DNA from 4 places in the Lysinibacillus sp. NPDC093197 genome. Region 2 is predicted to be linked to each of the others. Evidence: riboswitches for the same ligand, from Rfam matches in the RefSeq annotation. Region 2 holds a riboswitch; each other region holds the start of a gene.

Region 1 (3,813 bases), on a different contig from region 2:
AACTAGTGTATTTTTATGATTGTTTATGATGGTCATTCCATCCCCCCTACATTTAGATTTTCGTCCTTATCATTCCCTAATTTTTAATATTTTAACCCAACTTTACCTAGCGTATCAGGCTAAAACTACTTCTTTAAAGACATTATTTTTAACATCTATACCCCTACCTAGTCATCTATTGTTTCCATTAAAAAAGAGCTAGCTCTAGCCAGCTCTTTCCTTTTATCAGTTGTTTAAAACGACACGACTCCAAAGGCAGAAATCAATGAAGGAGAATCACTCTTTCTTTAATGCTTGCCAAAATTCAGCGCTATTTGTTCTACGATAAAATTTATGGAAAGGTTCATTTGGGCGAGCGTGTTTCTGATAATGCCTGATAATTTGTTGTAGAAAGCTTTCTATTTTTTGTACTGAAACTCTTTTAGCAAATAGTGTACCCGCCTTTGCATTGGCCCCCATCGGCACGGCACCTAAGTAAACATCGAAGCTATCCTTTTGATAAACAAGCCCAATATCATCATATACAGCATTATAGCAAGCCGATGCACAGCCATTAATATTTAACCGTAGTCTAGAAGGCACAGTTTCTTCATGTAATGCTTCGTATAGGTGTTCGGTTATTTCGGCAGCCTCCATTTTGTCCCCATCACAAAAATCACATGCTTTTATCGCAACGATAGGACCTTGCTTTGCAATATATAAGCCTGCTTCTTGAAGCTCATTGATAATTTCATTCACGTTTATAGTTGGGACGGACAAAAGGATACTATAGGAAGCCGAGTATTTAATTGCGCCGCTATCACCTACAACCTCAGCAATTTTTTGAAATTGAGCTGGTGTATAATGCTTATTGATAATACCTTGACTTACTGCAAGGCGTGTAAAATTTCCATTTGTATTTAGTTTTTCAAATGTTCGATCTGGTGTATTTGAACGAAAGGCATTCATTGTTTGTTCTCCTTATGAAAAAGAGCTAGCAAGTAGCTAGCTCTTTCGATTGTTATTTAAAAGTTTTCAGGATAAAAACCTTTTGCTAAAATTTCAATAGCCTCTGCAGCACGAACCCCTTCTGAAGCTGCTGAAAGTGGTAAAATGACAAAGCGTTCATTTTTCACAGCATCTGTTTCTTTTAATGCCGGATCACTTTTTAGGAATTTAATTTTGTCTTCTGCTGTTTGGGAACCATAATCAATTACGACAATGACTTCAGGGTTACGTTCAACTGTTTCTTCTTTTGATACCGTTGTCCAGCCCGATTCAACATCGCCAAAAATGTTTTTACCGCCAGCAACTGTGACAAGTTCATCCATAAAGTTTTGTGCCGCTGTAAAGACTTCCTTGTCCCCACTATCGAAAACTAGAACACGTAATTCTTTTTCACCTTGTGGTAACTTTGCGCGAACAGCATCAACATCCTTTGTCATCTGTTCAATTAATGCCTCTCCGCGGTCTTCAACACGGAATATTTTTGCAATATTACGGATATCCGTAAATATATCCTCTAACGTTGGTTTTGTAATACTTGAAGAAGTATGTAAATAGGTGTGAATACCAAGTGCTTCTAACTCTTCTGGTGTACCAACACCCTTTTCGCTAAAGCCACTTTTCCACCCAGCGTATAAAAAATCCGCTTCACTATCAATTACTTGTTCTTTTGTCGGATACTGCTCCGCTATCACTGGTACTTTATCGTAAGCTGCTTGTAAAGGTTCATAAATTTTATCATCTAAATAAGCAGTACCAACCATTGAATCTTCTAAACCTAATGCTAGCATTATTTCTGTAACGTGCTGATTTAAGCTAATCGCCTTTTTAGGAGCTTCTGTATAAACTTGTGTCGTATCGTTATTATCAATTGTTACTTCTTTTGCCTCTGCTTGTGCTGGTTCAATGTTTTCACTTTGTGCAGCTGATTCTGAATCATCTTTTGCACTACAAGCGCCTAAAATGCTCAATAATGCCATTGCAAGAACTAGCCACATGCCTTTCCATTTGTTCATGTTTGTTTCTCCTTTAGTTTGTAATTTTTCATCTTTATAGTAAGAAATCAATGACTTCTTTGCTATTGATTACGAGCACTTCTTGACGCTTCATTTCCTGGTAAAAGCATGAATTGCTGTTTGCTACGGTTCCTGCTTAAACTACTGCACATCAAAATGGACACAAAAAACCCTCTTGTTTCCAAGAGGGCGGCATAGTGAAAAAACAATGGTTATTCAACCAATCACTATTCCCATCCTCGTGGTGTTAAGTAAAATAATATATATTGGCAGGTATCCTGGCTTAGGTTCAACGTTTATACGTCTTCCCATAGTTAAACTACAGTGACTGTGTTGTATAAACTCCCCATTTACAGTTGCGGGACAGCATCGGATTTACACCGATTTCCCTTTTAAGCAAATGATAGAAACCATTTGCACCAATATATAGAAGTATTAAGTTATAAAAATAGCCTAGCAGAAGTAATTTTTGTTTTCAATCACACAAAAAAATCCATAACTAATAATTATGAATAATTGACTACTATTCAAACATAAACGAGAACTATTCTACTCGAAATGTTTTTAAGCACTATCTGTTACAATAGGAATATAGGAAAAATAGAAATGAGGATTTTTTATGTATAAAACGATTGGTGTGCTCGCACATGTCGATGCAGGAAAGACAACCTTTTGTGAACAACTACTATTCCATACGAACAGTATTCAAACGCGTGGAAGAGTCGATCACCAAGATACTTTTTTAGATAATCATACTATCGAACAAGCTCGTGGTATTACCATTTTTGCTGAACAAGGACGGATGCAAATTGGGGATGATACATACACACTAATTGATACTCCTGGGCATGTCGACTTTTCACCAGAGATGGAACGCGCAATTCGTGTAATGGATTACGCCATTATTATCGTAAGCGCAGTAGAGGGTGTACAAGGACATACTGAAACCGTGTGGCAATTGCTAAGGCAATACAACGTACCAACCTTCTTCTTTATTAATAAGATAGATCGTGAAGGCGCTGATGTAGATGCCGTTATGAAGCAGCTTCGAAAGGAATGTTCGAAGGACGTACTTTTAATAGAAGACCCATTGCGTACAGATTATGTCCAGAGCCACATTGCTGAATGGCTAGCTGAACGTGATGAACAACTACTCGATGCCTATTTGACAGAAAATCTCGATGCACAAACATGCCTATTACAGTTGCAAAAGTTGATTAAACAAGAGCAAGCATTTCCTTGCTTTACTGGTGCGGCATTAAAGGATATTGGAATAAAAGAATTTTTATCACAGCTCCCTCTACTTACGGAGACTCGATTCGACCATCAAGCACCGTTTCAAGGAGAGGTATTTAAAATTCGCCATGATGGAACTCAACGGTTAACGTTTATCAAAGCATTGCAAGGAACTTTACATACACGCCAAGACTTTACATTTGGTGATGTGACTGAAAAAATAACTGAAATTCGTTTATATAATGGCAGCCATTTTGACACAACACAAGAAGTGCAAGCAGGAGAAATTTTCGCGGTTAAAGGGCTTAGTCTAGCAAAAGTCGGTGATATTTTAGGTAATACAATACCTCCTCAGCCATATGAGCTTGTGCCTACGTTACAAGCTAAAGTACAGTATGATGGACAACAGCATATAAAAGAAGTTTTACAAGTATTCCGTTTACTTGAAGCGGAGGAACCATCGTTACGAGTCGTTTGGCATGAGAAATTCCAAGAAATCCATGTACATATTATGGGTGTTATTCAACTTGAAGTACTTGCTGAAGTGTTAAAAAATCGCTTTTCACTTTCTGTTACT
Region 2 (3,813 bases):
TATTGTGTATGCTTTGCATCTGGCTCAAATGTATAGTAGATTTTTCCCCCTACTAGAGCTAGTACTGGAGTCTGTCCTTGTGTAGTTACTTTACCTAGTTTTAATGACGTATCGTTCGGTATTTCTTGCCCAACTTTTACAGTGTAATCACTATTAACATTCCAACTTGTATTACTAGCTTTAAAATTAAGCTGGCGGAATTGAAATTCTTGATTTGATTCTGCTTTTACTGTTAGCTGACCACCGCCAACACTGTTATGATTGCTATCAAATCCTTCGTAGCGATAACTTCCTACTGGTATAGTTGCTGTATAAACATTGTATGTCCCTTCAACACCAGAGCCTATGTTTATTTCTTGCTCATTCGTATCATAAAGCTTTAACATCACAGCTTTAGGTGCGACAGTAAATTTCACTGTGCTAGTAATATCCGTTTGTAAACCAGGTTTTTTACTAAATGCATTTGTGGCTTGATTTAGCGCTAAAACTTTTGCATCTATTTCTTCTTGACTGGCATTTTCATCTGCGATTAGTTCCTGTGCGTCTATAATTTCATTTGTATATGCATCTATTTCAGCTTGAGTAACCCAGTAATCAGTAGGAGCTACATCTTTTCCATCTAAACTTACTTTCACAGAAGCTTTTGTTTGTTCAGCTTGTTGAACCGCTGTTTGCAAAGCTGTTTTATCAGCTTTAACGATTTCTTCCCCTTCTCCATTTAAAGCAGCATTTAAATGGAGAAGTGCTGCATCCACATTTGTTTGACTACTCTCCATATTTTTAAGCTGCACGTAGGCGGCGTCATAAGAAGACTTTACTTGTTCATTTGCTAAAATTTCGTTTTTAGTTGGCGAGCTATTAATTTCGGCAATTTTCGCTGTTAACTCGTCTTTATTCGCTGGAGTAATTAAACTACTTCCCTCTAAGCCACCACCTAAATCTGCTCCATACCCCCATACTGTAAACTGCCATCTAATGATATCACCATCTTCTGGGAACCATTCAGAAGCACCTCGAGGAATAAAGTTATTATTTACAGCTACCATCCAGCCCGACATAGTTGTATAGTCCATTTGATTTAACCAGTCGGATTCTATTCTTCCATCAACTGGACCAGATTCATCAAGAATGTATTTTGGGACGCTCACTTCTCCAGGATCAGGATCAAAGACACCTGATAAGTAGAAGCTTTCTTCTACAGACCCTGTAATGTCATAGTTGCCTTCTCCTAACAGGTTAACTATAACCTTAGCTATATTATCCCCTTCATAAAAAGGAACACGAACAGGCTCCTTTATGTAGCCCTGCCCCAGTGTAAACTTCTCTACGGAAACCGTCACATAACCTTTAGGTTCCGTATTATTAAATATCGTCGCACTATCATTACTGGTAATAGGAGATAGTTCGCTTTCCGTTTGCTCGGTCATTTCTTTCTCTAATGATTCTTCATTAGTTTGAATACTAGAATCTGTTTCTAACTCACTAGCATCATTTTGTTGTGTCTCAGCGAATGCAACGGGTGATAATAACGAAAATGATAAGATAAAGACAATCGCTATATTCAACCATTTTTTATAAAAGTCCATTTCTTTCCCCCCAATTTTTTATAGATGAATGCGCTTGCAATAACTAGAAAATAAAAAAGATGCTTCTCTAATAAAAGAGAGAGCATCCAAGGAAAACAGAAAAAGGCTCAAAATACTATTTGCCTGTCCATCTATTTGCCGTAAATTCTCCTAGCTTCCGAAGAGATTTAATACGATGAAATAAAGGCAGGTCTCCTGGCTTGTGTACCCTAATCAGAACCTTCCCATCTACTTGAGGCATTTTTCCTCGTTTGACAGTGGTATTTTCTGGAGTCATCTACACATACAGTTGCGGAAACAGCTTCGGATTTGCACCGAATTCCCTATTAAGCTCTTAAAAGAGCACCTTTATTCTGCATTCGCTATTCACTTAATGCTAAGTTTAGCATAGTTTCCATTTTTTCAAAATAGTTTTAAAAAACAATCATTAATAATTATCTAAAAATTATGAAGTTGAATCTGCTTATATTTGCATTGATATCGCATATTACGTTCTTCTTATTTGCAATTCTATATTTAAGCACAAAAGTATTGTCAATAAAAAAACGCCAGAGCAATAATACTCTGACGTTGAAATCATTATTTTGTCGTTACTTTTCTTCCGTACGTCATCCATCTCCACACTTTTTCCAATGGCCCAATTTTGAAAAATTTAAAATAAATGATACTAAAGATGATTTGAATTACAAAAATCATAATGGCAATGATGACAATATAGGAAGTCGAAAGTACTTCGAGTCCCATGAGCGATATAATTGCTAATCCTATAAAACTCTGAGCTAAGTAATTTGTAAATGCCATCTGACCTACCCGTCCAATTGGCTGTAGCATTTTTACAACATTTTTGTGTTCTAGAATCAGGAATAAACTCGCTAAATAAAAATATGTAGTCGGGATTACACCTAAACCTAGTACTAATTGAAGCTTTTGATCATCATTTTGAGATGCAAACCAAATCCAACTAGATATAGCTACAAATATTGGAGCTGTTACATATAAGACCAACTTTATTTGTTTGGTAAGTTGTCTCACATTTCTTATCCAGTCAGCTTTTGCTACTAGAAAACCTGTTAAAAACATAATAAAAATAGTTATTGTATCATTCCCTAGTATATTGAAAACTGTTGAAAGGATAGCTAAGTTTGGCAAAAACATTTGCCCAAGTATGCTTACAATGTGAACAGTAATTATACCAATAAGCCAGTTACGAATTGTATCAATCTGCGCTCGATAAAATGGTAGTAAGAACAAACCTATTACTGCATATGCAGAAAGGATGGAACCCCAGAAAAAAAATATGTGCACAATCCCAATAACAAATAATGCTAGTAAACGTCTTGCAAAACGCCATCGAGGCTTATCACCTCTTGCTTCAGCGCGTGAAGCAAAAATATAAAAACCGACACCGAAAAGAAATGAAAAAATGGAAAAGAATTTTTTCTCAATGAATATATCAATTAGTGTATCAATCACACTATTGAATTTACTATAGGCTGGCACCGGTCCTCCTTCAACTACTATTTGATAAGCACCTACATTAATAAATAAAATACCAAATAACGCTAATCCCCGAATAATATCTAAGGACACAATTCTTTCTTTTTGTGTAACGGATGGATTCATGCTTTCAACTCCTTATCTTCAATACTGCATTTCATGCTCCTTGGCTATTATATCTAGGCAACCTTACAGCAGTTTGTTGATTAGCTTACAAAAACCTTAACTGAAGGATTTCATTTATCTTAACGATTTATTTAAGATTGCAGTTTCTTAGTCAAACACTAAAAAAAGGTCTGGATTAATTTCCAAGACCCTTCTTTTATTCATATTATTATCAAGCGTAGTCTAATGCATTAGTGGCTAATGAAATGTGAAATTTCGTCTCAATATTTTTCATGTTTTCCTTAGTTTTTCATCCCTTTTCAAAAGTTAAGACAACATATTTTATAGTATGAAGACTATTTTGAAAAGAGGTGACCAAGGTGAATAGGCATAGAAGATTAAGATTTTGTTATCCTGGCTATAAATATTGTGGACCTGGATGTTCAGGACCTGGTTCACCAACAAATGCTGTTGATTCTTGTTGTAAGAAGCATGATGATTGTTATTCAAAATATGGTAGAACAAAAAATTGCGATGAATTATTTCAGCAATGTTTATTAGCACAAATGAATACCAATAGCAAAATGGGCAGAGATGCTAGACTGTTCTACAAAGTTTTTGATTT
Region 3 (3,813 bases), on a different contig from region 2:
GCTTGCAAATAATCCTCACGTGCTGACATTAATGCATGGAACTGTTGTAACTCTTGGTCATTAAAAGTATTTTGTATTGCCTGTGCCATTCGTTCTACCATAGGGCGTAAATAAATATTCGTATCTAAATAGTCTTGCATAATGGTTTCCTCGGGTACATCTAATGCGAGCAAAATGAGCGCACCGCCAATTCCCGTTCGATCTTTTCCTACGGCACAGTGATGGACGAGGCCTAAATTATCTGGATTTTGAATTGTAGACATTAATTTTTTAAATGAAGCATTGTTAAATGGCATTTGTGCATAAAAATCGCGGAACATCTCTGGGCTTACAACCTTATAAAAATTGTGGCCGCCGGTATTTGTCGGCATCTCAAATGCGTGGTTGCCTTTTGCAGGAATTTGAATATACTTTGCGCCCTTGAATGTGGGATTAGGATTATTTTGAGCCTCTTGTTGATCTCGGTAATCGAATATTGTTTTTACTCCTAGTGCTTCAAAGCGCTCCTTATCCGCCGGTGTCATCTTACCTAGTGCAGCCGAACGATATAGCAATCCATTCTTAACCACTCTGCCATCTCGCGTCTTATAGCCACCCATATCGCGGAAATTTAAGACTGCCTCAAACGGAATAACCTTCATGTCAAACTGTGTCATCCACTACGCCTCCCTTATTTAAGCAATCATTTATATTTCTATTTTATAGAACAACTGAAGATAATACCAATTATTCACAAAACCTTTTAGTAGAGATTCAAAGTCTATGAATCATCGGTTGTCTTGAAGATATCGGAGGTTGAAGACCGTGAAGCCTGTACTTAGCGGACAACAACATTCACAAGCAAAAAAGTGTTAGATTGATCGCAGTCAATCTAACACTTTATCTCTTTTGCCCAAGTTTTAATGGTTGGCTTTCACCATTTATCCTTATTTAAATAATTCGGGATATACTGCTTTTGCTACCATCTCAACAGCTTCACCAATACGTGGACCTGGACGATTGGAAATATCAGTATCAATATAATTTACTGCTTTATCTTGAATAGCAGTAATTGTATTCCATCCATCACGCCCAAGAATTTCGCCTACTGAGTCTTCTACATAGTTTACTGTTGTTAAAATAACTTGAGGATTTTTCGCGATAACATCTTCCTCAGAAACTTTTACCCATCCTGTTTGATCACCAAATACATTGTTCACATTCGCTGCATCAAGAATCTCTTGTTGGAAAGTACCAGCTGCTGTTGTATAAATATCTGGCTTAGGGCTAATTTCTAAATAAACATTTTTCGGTGTTTCTACAGTTTTTACTTTTGCTTGCACATCCGCAATTTTCGCTTTAATATCTTTGTTTAATTGCTCACCTTTATCTTGAACACCCATCACTTCAGCAATTTGTTGAATATCTCCATAAACATCTTCAAATGATGCGGCTGATTTAATAACAAATACTTTCACGCCTGCATCTTCAAGACCTTTAAGGGCATCTAGTGTCTCGTCATTACCTGTGTAATAAGCAATTACAACATCTGGCTTTAGCGCTACAATTTTCTCGCTATTGAATGTTACAGAATCTGACACTCGTTCGATTTTTTTTGCTTCTTCTGGGTAAGTATCATATTCAGTTGCCCCAACTACTTTATCGCCAACACCTAGTGCAAATAGAACTTCAGTGTTACTCGGTTGTAATGACACAACCGTTTTTGGTACTGCATCAAATGCTACTTCTACATCGCGATCATCTGTCACTTTGTAGCCTGTTTGCTCAGCTTGTTGTCCTGTTTTCGATGTATCGTCCTTTTTAGCTTCATTTGCTGTGCCGCAACCTGCCAATACAAGTGCTAACATTAACACTGTAAGCCATTGGAATTTAAATAGTTTCTTCACTTTACACATTCTCCTTCTTTTTCTTCATCGGATATGATTTGCTTATAAACGGTATTTCAGCAATACCAGCTTGTTGATTCATGTATACAGCCATTACAAAAAATACATTAGCTAATAATCCTAAGTAATCGAAAAGGATGGCTGGTACTTCTCTTTCCTCAGAAACTTTATGTAGAACACGGTATGATTTTTTTGCCTCACTACGACATAAATGAAGCGCAGTTGCAGCCCCCGTACCTTGTGGTAAAACAAAGTTTTGGATTTCTTCCTTTACATGCCCCACATAAAAATCATAGCGCTCGCTAAGCCATAACAAATCTTCTTCCGTTACCGCTAATTTGCCACGTACTGAGCCATTTACATGGTAGGCCATTGGCAAAATAGTCAATAAATCTGTCGCCACTACTTCAACTTTTTCAGCTTTTACAGCCGTCAATGCTACACCGACATGAGTTGTTAAACTATCCGTACGAATCTCAAAATCTACTGTAGATATTTTTTCACGCATGAACGGGTAGCAAGAATAACGGGCATCTTTTTTCATACTTAGTCCCTTCTTTCTTTCATGAACAGATTTTGCTTTACAGGTGCATAAAAAAACGCCGCTCCCTAGGGAACGACGAAAATAGCATATATAGTGCCGCCTCACGCGACATTGCCTATGTATTTGCCGTATATCCTCCTAGCTTCCGAAGAGTTTTTATACATTAAATAAAGGTCGGTCTCCTGGCTCGTACAGCTCACTACCCAATGCAGTAGCGATATCATAAAACCTTCCCATCTTGGGTCTTCCCCTTTTCGACAGTGGCATTTATTATGATTCTTGTACTTACAGTTGCGGAAACAGCTTCGGTTTTACACCGAATTCCCGATTATGCTAAAGTTAGCACCATTATTCTGCAAGAATTATTCACTTGATTAGCAGTTTATCATATATTGATTTGAAAGAGTAGTTGCGAGATTGTGGAATATTCGAATATATTTATACAAAACTTAGCACTATTTCTACATAGTGATCCGCTATTTGTTATTCCAGCCTAAAAATTCTGATTAAAATAGCTAGCTATAAAATTTTTTCAATAGCTTGCTCAATATCTAATTGTGAATCTGTTGGTTCAAAGCGCTCAACTGTATGACCTTGATTATCTACTAAAAATTTCGTAAAGTTCCAACGAATGTTACGTCCATCTAAAAAGCTAGGTGCAATTTGGATAATAGCCTCAGCTAACATCTTTTCCTGCATATTCGCCTTTCCGAATTCACGAAAATCTACTTCATGCTTTAAATAATTGAATAACGGATGTGTCTCTTCTCCATTAACCTGAACTAGTTCAAAAATCGGGAAAGTTACCCCGTAGTTAAGTTGACAAAGTTGAGTTGTCTCAACTCCATCTTCTGGGTTCTGCTGTCCAAACTGATTACATGGGAAACCTAAAACAACGAAATTTTCCTTGTCATATTTATTATACATTTTTTGTAAATCTTCAAATTGATATGTAAAATCACATTGGTTGGCTGTGTTGACGATTAACATTGTCTTTCCACGAAATGTCTCCATTGATAAAATTTCACCATTTGGCTTTTTCACTAAATAATTATAAATCCCCATTTTCTCGACCCGACCCTTTCTTATTTACAAAAATTATACTGTTACTATGCTATATACAGTTGCAGATTTACGTGTTTCCTCTTTATAGATAGTTTCTGGCTCTCACTTATACTAAAGCTTACGTCAGTATATAAGACCTATCAAAAACTGAATCCATCCTCCTGTTTTCATTATAATCAATAACTTTTCTTTCTTCAAAATAACACACTTGGGCATAAAAATAGCCATCTCGCTATTTTAACGGATGGCTGTTTTATATTTCTTTTTGTATTTTATATCCTGCTCTTCTTCTATTAATCTCTTTGCAATATCCAGTAA
Region 4 (3,813 bases), on a different contig from region 2:
CACATGTTTAAAATCGACAATTTAACTGTTCGAGTGAACGATAAAAATCTCATCCACAATATCTCGTTAACTGTGCCAAAAGGCCAAATTACAGCAGTTATTGGTGAAAGTGGGAGTGGGAAAAGCACAACCGTATCAGCTATTTTAGGAATGCTCCCGCCACAAGCTGAGACGACAGGGGCAGTGTACTTTAATGGGAAAAATATAATGGCGATGTCAAAAAAAGATAGGTTACTGTTACGGACAAAGCATATCTTTACTATTTTTCAAGATGCTACAAATAGCTTTTCTCCTACCCAAAAAATGAAACAACAATTGTATATGTTTACTGCCTTACGAATGGGCGAGGAGAAAGAGATGTTTCTGCCAAAAATGACCGCTATCTTAAAGGAATTAAATTTGACCGAAGATGTATTAGATTGCTATCCATTTGAGTTGTCAGGGGGTATGCTGCAACGTTGTATGCTTGCCTGTGCATTGTATAATAAGCCAGACATTTTGATAGCTGATGAACCAACTTCTGCACTAGATATGTTGCATCAACAACACTTTATTACATTACTAAAAAATCTACATGCTCAACTGGGAACAACTATTATATTGATTACCCATGATTTAGGGGTTGCAGTTTCACTAGCGGATACGATTGTTGTGATGAAAAATGGAGAGATTGTCGAGAAGGGGCAAGCGACAGAAATTTTTGAGCAACCAAAACATCCGTATACAAAACGGCTTGTCACAAATCATTTTTAGGAGGTGTTTTAGTTGCTTCGGGTAGAAAACGTAAATAAAAGCTATCGAACAGGGCAGCAAGTGTTAGCAAATATAAACCTTACTGTAGGAGAAGGCGAAATCGTCGGACTTGTAGGAGAAAGTGGAAGCGGTAAAAGTACTTTAGCCAAAGTCATTATGCAGCTAGAATCACCTGATAAAGGGACCGTAATTTTTCAAAATCAACAAATCACAAAGAACAATCGGAAGTCCTTTTATGAAAAGTGCCAAATTATATTCCAAAATGCTAGTAATGCTTTAAACCCTATGTGGACGGTTAAGGAACTATTAAGGGAGCCATTGCAGCATCAAAAATTCGTGACGGACACCTATTTACAAACGATGCTTGAGAAGGTCAAGTTATCAAACGATGTATTACAATCTCTGCCCTCTGAACTTAGTGGTGGGGAGAAGCAAAGAGTAAATTTATTACGCTCTATTCTAGTTGAACCGAAATTGATAGTATGTGATGAAATTGTTTCTAGCCTAGATCGTCTAATTCAGCGGGAAATTATCGATTTATTAATTTCGTTAAATAAAGAAAGAAACATGGCTATTTTATTTATTTCTCATGATTTAAAAGCAGTTTCATATTTAAGTGAACGGATTTATGTAATGAAAGCTGGCGAAATTGTCGATGAACAGTACAAGGAACAAGGTGCATTTAATTTCACCGATAGCTATGCTCAAAAGCTATTTCAAGCGATGGAAAGTGAATGATATTTGAAAATAATTAGCTTTGATTTGGATGGAAAAATATCTTTTTTACGAATGTACTCAAAACTATATTAATCTGTAAGTCCAAATAGATACCTTGTACTGTTCATTGACATTGAAATTCCATTACTTTACAATGTGATTTAATAGTATACTAGCGATACTATACATTTTATTACAACTGAATAGCGTGTAGTAATAGGTGTAAATTGCGTGCAATTTACTGAAAAGGGAAGTCGGTGCAAGTCCGACACTGTCCCGCAACTGTAAATGTGAGCGTCTTTTCAAATACCACTGTCAAATGATGGGAAGGTGAAAAGAAGCGATGACCATAAGTCAGGAGACCTGCCTGTTACAAGTACACACCAATAACCTACGAGGAATAGGAGGTGGCATGTTGACAAAACAGAATGTTCTGTTCGTCACAGTACGTCAAACGATAAAAACCAAAGGATATAAAGGGATACGGCATCGAGCCAAATCTCTCCCATTGGTGCAATGTTTGATGTTACTGGATGAATGATAATGATTAGCCGTAACGACGGATTTCCTCTTATTTAGCAGGAAATCCGTCTTTTTATGTAATCGAAACATTTGTTTTGAAAATATGTACGAAAAGAGGTGCACGTATGACGAAAATTCATGTTTGTACAACACAGGAAAAGCAATATGGAGATATGAAGATTTGTAAACTGCCGCGCATTGAAGTTGCCAAGCAGCCAAAAACGAGAATGGTCATTGAAGCACTTGTTGATCAGTTTTTAGCAACAGGACTTATTCGGAACGAACGTTTATTTAATCAAATTTTCTATAACAAAGGCATCATTTGGATTCAAAATGAGGTATATGAAGGGTGCCTTTTTGCTAAAGCAAGTGTAGCGGATGAGCTGAAAACAAAAAAGAATGCCTTTATGATGTACATGCCAACAAATCCAATCGTATATGAGGTAAATGGTGAGCCGTATCATTTAATAACACGTATTGATTCGATTCGAGCTAAACCAAATTTAGATAGGCTTGATTTAGAGCCAAAGCCCATCTTAAGTGCTGCAAGAGTCAATGATTTACTATGCTCGATGGTTATGCGTTTCTATCACACCTATTTAGAAGAGTTGTCGTTAGTCGTTCATACAAATCAAGATAGTAATAAAATAGTACATTTAATAAAGTATGTAGAGTGTGAATACGCTCAATTTCTTCAAAGTGTGAAAGAATTAAATGACTATCATTTAAATTGGCATCCAAGAGGCAATGGTCATCAATTATTGCTTCAATTAATTGAGCAATTACAAATTTTAAAGAGTAAACCAGGTTCGGTTCTTGTTGATTTTTCGAATAGTAATGGTTACGTAATTGTGGAATCAGCGAATAACTTTGTTGCGAAAGCGAAAAAAGCTTTATAAGATTAATATAAAAGGCATCGAGATGTTTTCGATGCCTTCTGTCATTTTTTATGGATAACTTTTGAAATCGCCATAAAAACTAGCTGAATCGCCGATAAAAGTCGCTGAATCGCCGATAAAACCATTCAAATCGGCAATAAAACTTGCTAAATAACCGATAAATCATCCCCCAATCGCTGTTATGCTTTGGAAAATGCGGTTTCTCGGATAATTACAAGCAATGCATGGCTTCTTTTGCCTCATACCAAGGAACTGAATAGCCCTTTCCTTTCGCACAAAAAATACTTGATGATGTATAGTCGGGATCTGCCTGTTTATTGTAATTGATTTGCGCAATTATTTCTTCACTATTATGGCATTTATCATAGCCATCAAATTGTAACGATATTGACCCTTTGCCGTTTGTATAAGCAGCGAAAGTAGTACTATAATGCATAAATGTTGCAACAGGAACACGTCCTGTTAATGTTACTTGTTCCTCTGTTAATAGAGGGTCATCAAAAGTCCCATCTGCTTGCTGGATATCGTTCATCATACGACCGATAAAATCATTCGATGCTTTCAATTTAAAGCGATAATATGGTTCAAGCAATATATTTTCGGCTTGCTCCAGCCCTTGTCGAAGTGCACGGAAAGTTGCTTCGCGAAAATCGCCACCCTCTGTATGCTTGATATGAGCACGTCCCGTCAAAAGGGTGAAGCATACATCTGTCACTGGGGAGCCTGTTAAAACACCGTGATGCTCTCGTTCAAATAGATGTTTTTCAATTAGTCGTTGGTTTCCAACTGATAAATCATCAGCATGACAAGCGTTAACAAAAGTGTTACCAGTTCCACGAATATTAGGCTCCATTAACAGGTGTACCTCAGCATAATGCTTTAAAGGCTCGAAATGACCGTATCCTGTTACAGTTGTTACGAT

The links. A riboswitch is a leader RNA that binds a small molecule or an ion and turns the genes downstream of it on or off. The one in region 2 is predicted to bind cobalamin.
Region 1: linked by a shared signal. The riboswitch ahead of ACIP9G_RS01715 (ABC transporter substrate-binding protein) and the one ahead of ACIP9G_RS09405 (S-layer homology domain-containing protein) in region 2 are both predicted to bind cobalamin.
Region 3: linked by a shared signal. The riboswitch ahead of ACIP9G_RS19660 (hypothetical protein) and the one ahead of ACIP9G_RS09405 (S-layer homology domain-containing protein) in region 2 are both predicted to bind cobalamin.
Region 4: linked by a shared signal. The riboswitch ahead of ACIP9G_RS01725 (hypothetical protein) and the one ahead of ACIP9G_RS09405 (S-layer homology domain-containing protein) in region 2 are both predicted to bind cobalamin.

Annotation. Positions count from the first base shown of each region.
Region 1 covers NZ_JBIVOH010000001.1:347,255-351,067, forward strand. The annotation lists gene ACIP9G_RS01705 (DUF2243 domain-containing protein) at 1-36, opposite strand, end outside; gene ACIP9G_RS01710 (precorrin-3B methylase) at 277-948, opposite strand; gene ACIP9G_RS01715 (ABC transporter substrate-binding protein) at 1,005-2,000, opposite strand; cobalamin riboswitch at 2,252-2,439, opposite strand; gene ACIP9G_RS01720 (GTP-binding protein) at 2,620-3,813, shown strand, end outside.
Region 2 covers NZ_JBIVOH010000002.1:716,257-720,069, forward strand. The annotation lists gene ACIP9G_RS09405 (S-layer homology domain-containing protein) at 1-1,586, opposite strand, end outside; cobalamin riboswitch at 1,755-1,951, opposite strand; gene ACIP9G_RS09410 (DUF418 domain-containing protein) at 2,166-3,209, opposite strand; gene ACIP9G_RS09415 (Parvovirus coat protein VP1-like protein) at 3,569-3,813, shown strand, end outside.
Region 3 covers NZ_JBIVOH010000009.1:97,344-101,156, reverse strand. The annotation lists gene ACIP9G_RS19670 (tyrosine-protein phosphatase) at 1-656, opposite strand, end outside; gene ACIP9G_RS19665 (ABC transporter substrate-binding protein) at 927-1,886, opposite strand; gene ACIP9G_RS19660 (hypothetical protein) at 1,888-2,430, opposite strand; cobalamin riboswitch at 2,586-2,795, opposite strand; gene ACIP9G_RS19655 (glutathione peroxidase) at 2,950-3,495, opposite strand; gene ACIP9G_RS19650 (hypothetical protein) at 3,733-3,813, opposite strand, start outside.
Region 4 covers NZ_JBIVOH010000001.1:351,101-354,913, reverse strand. The annotation lists gene ACIP9G_RS01740 (ABC transporter permease) at 1-11, shown strand, start outside; gene ACIP9G_RS01735 (ATP-binding cassette domain-containing protein) at 4-753, shown strand; gene ACIP9G_RS01730 (ABC transporter ATP-binding protein) at 766-1,491, shown strand; cobalamin riboswitch at 1,672-1,855, shown strand; gene ACIP9G_RS01725 (hypothetical protein) at 2,118-2,891, shown strand; gene ACIP9G_RS01720 (GTP-binding protein) at 3,103-3,813, opposite strand, start outside.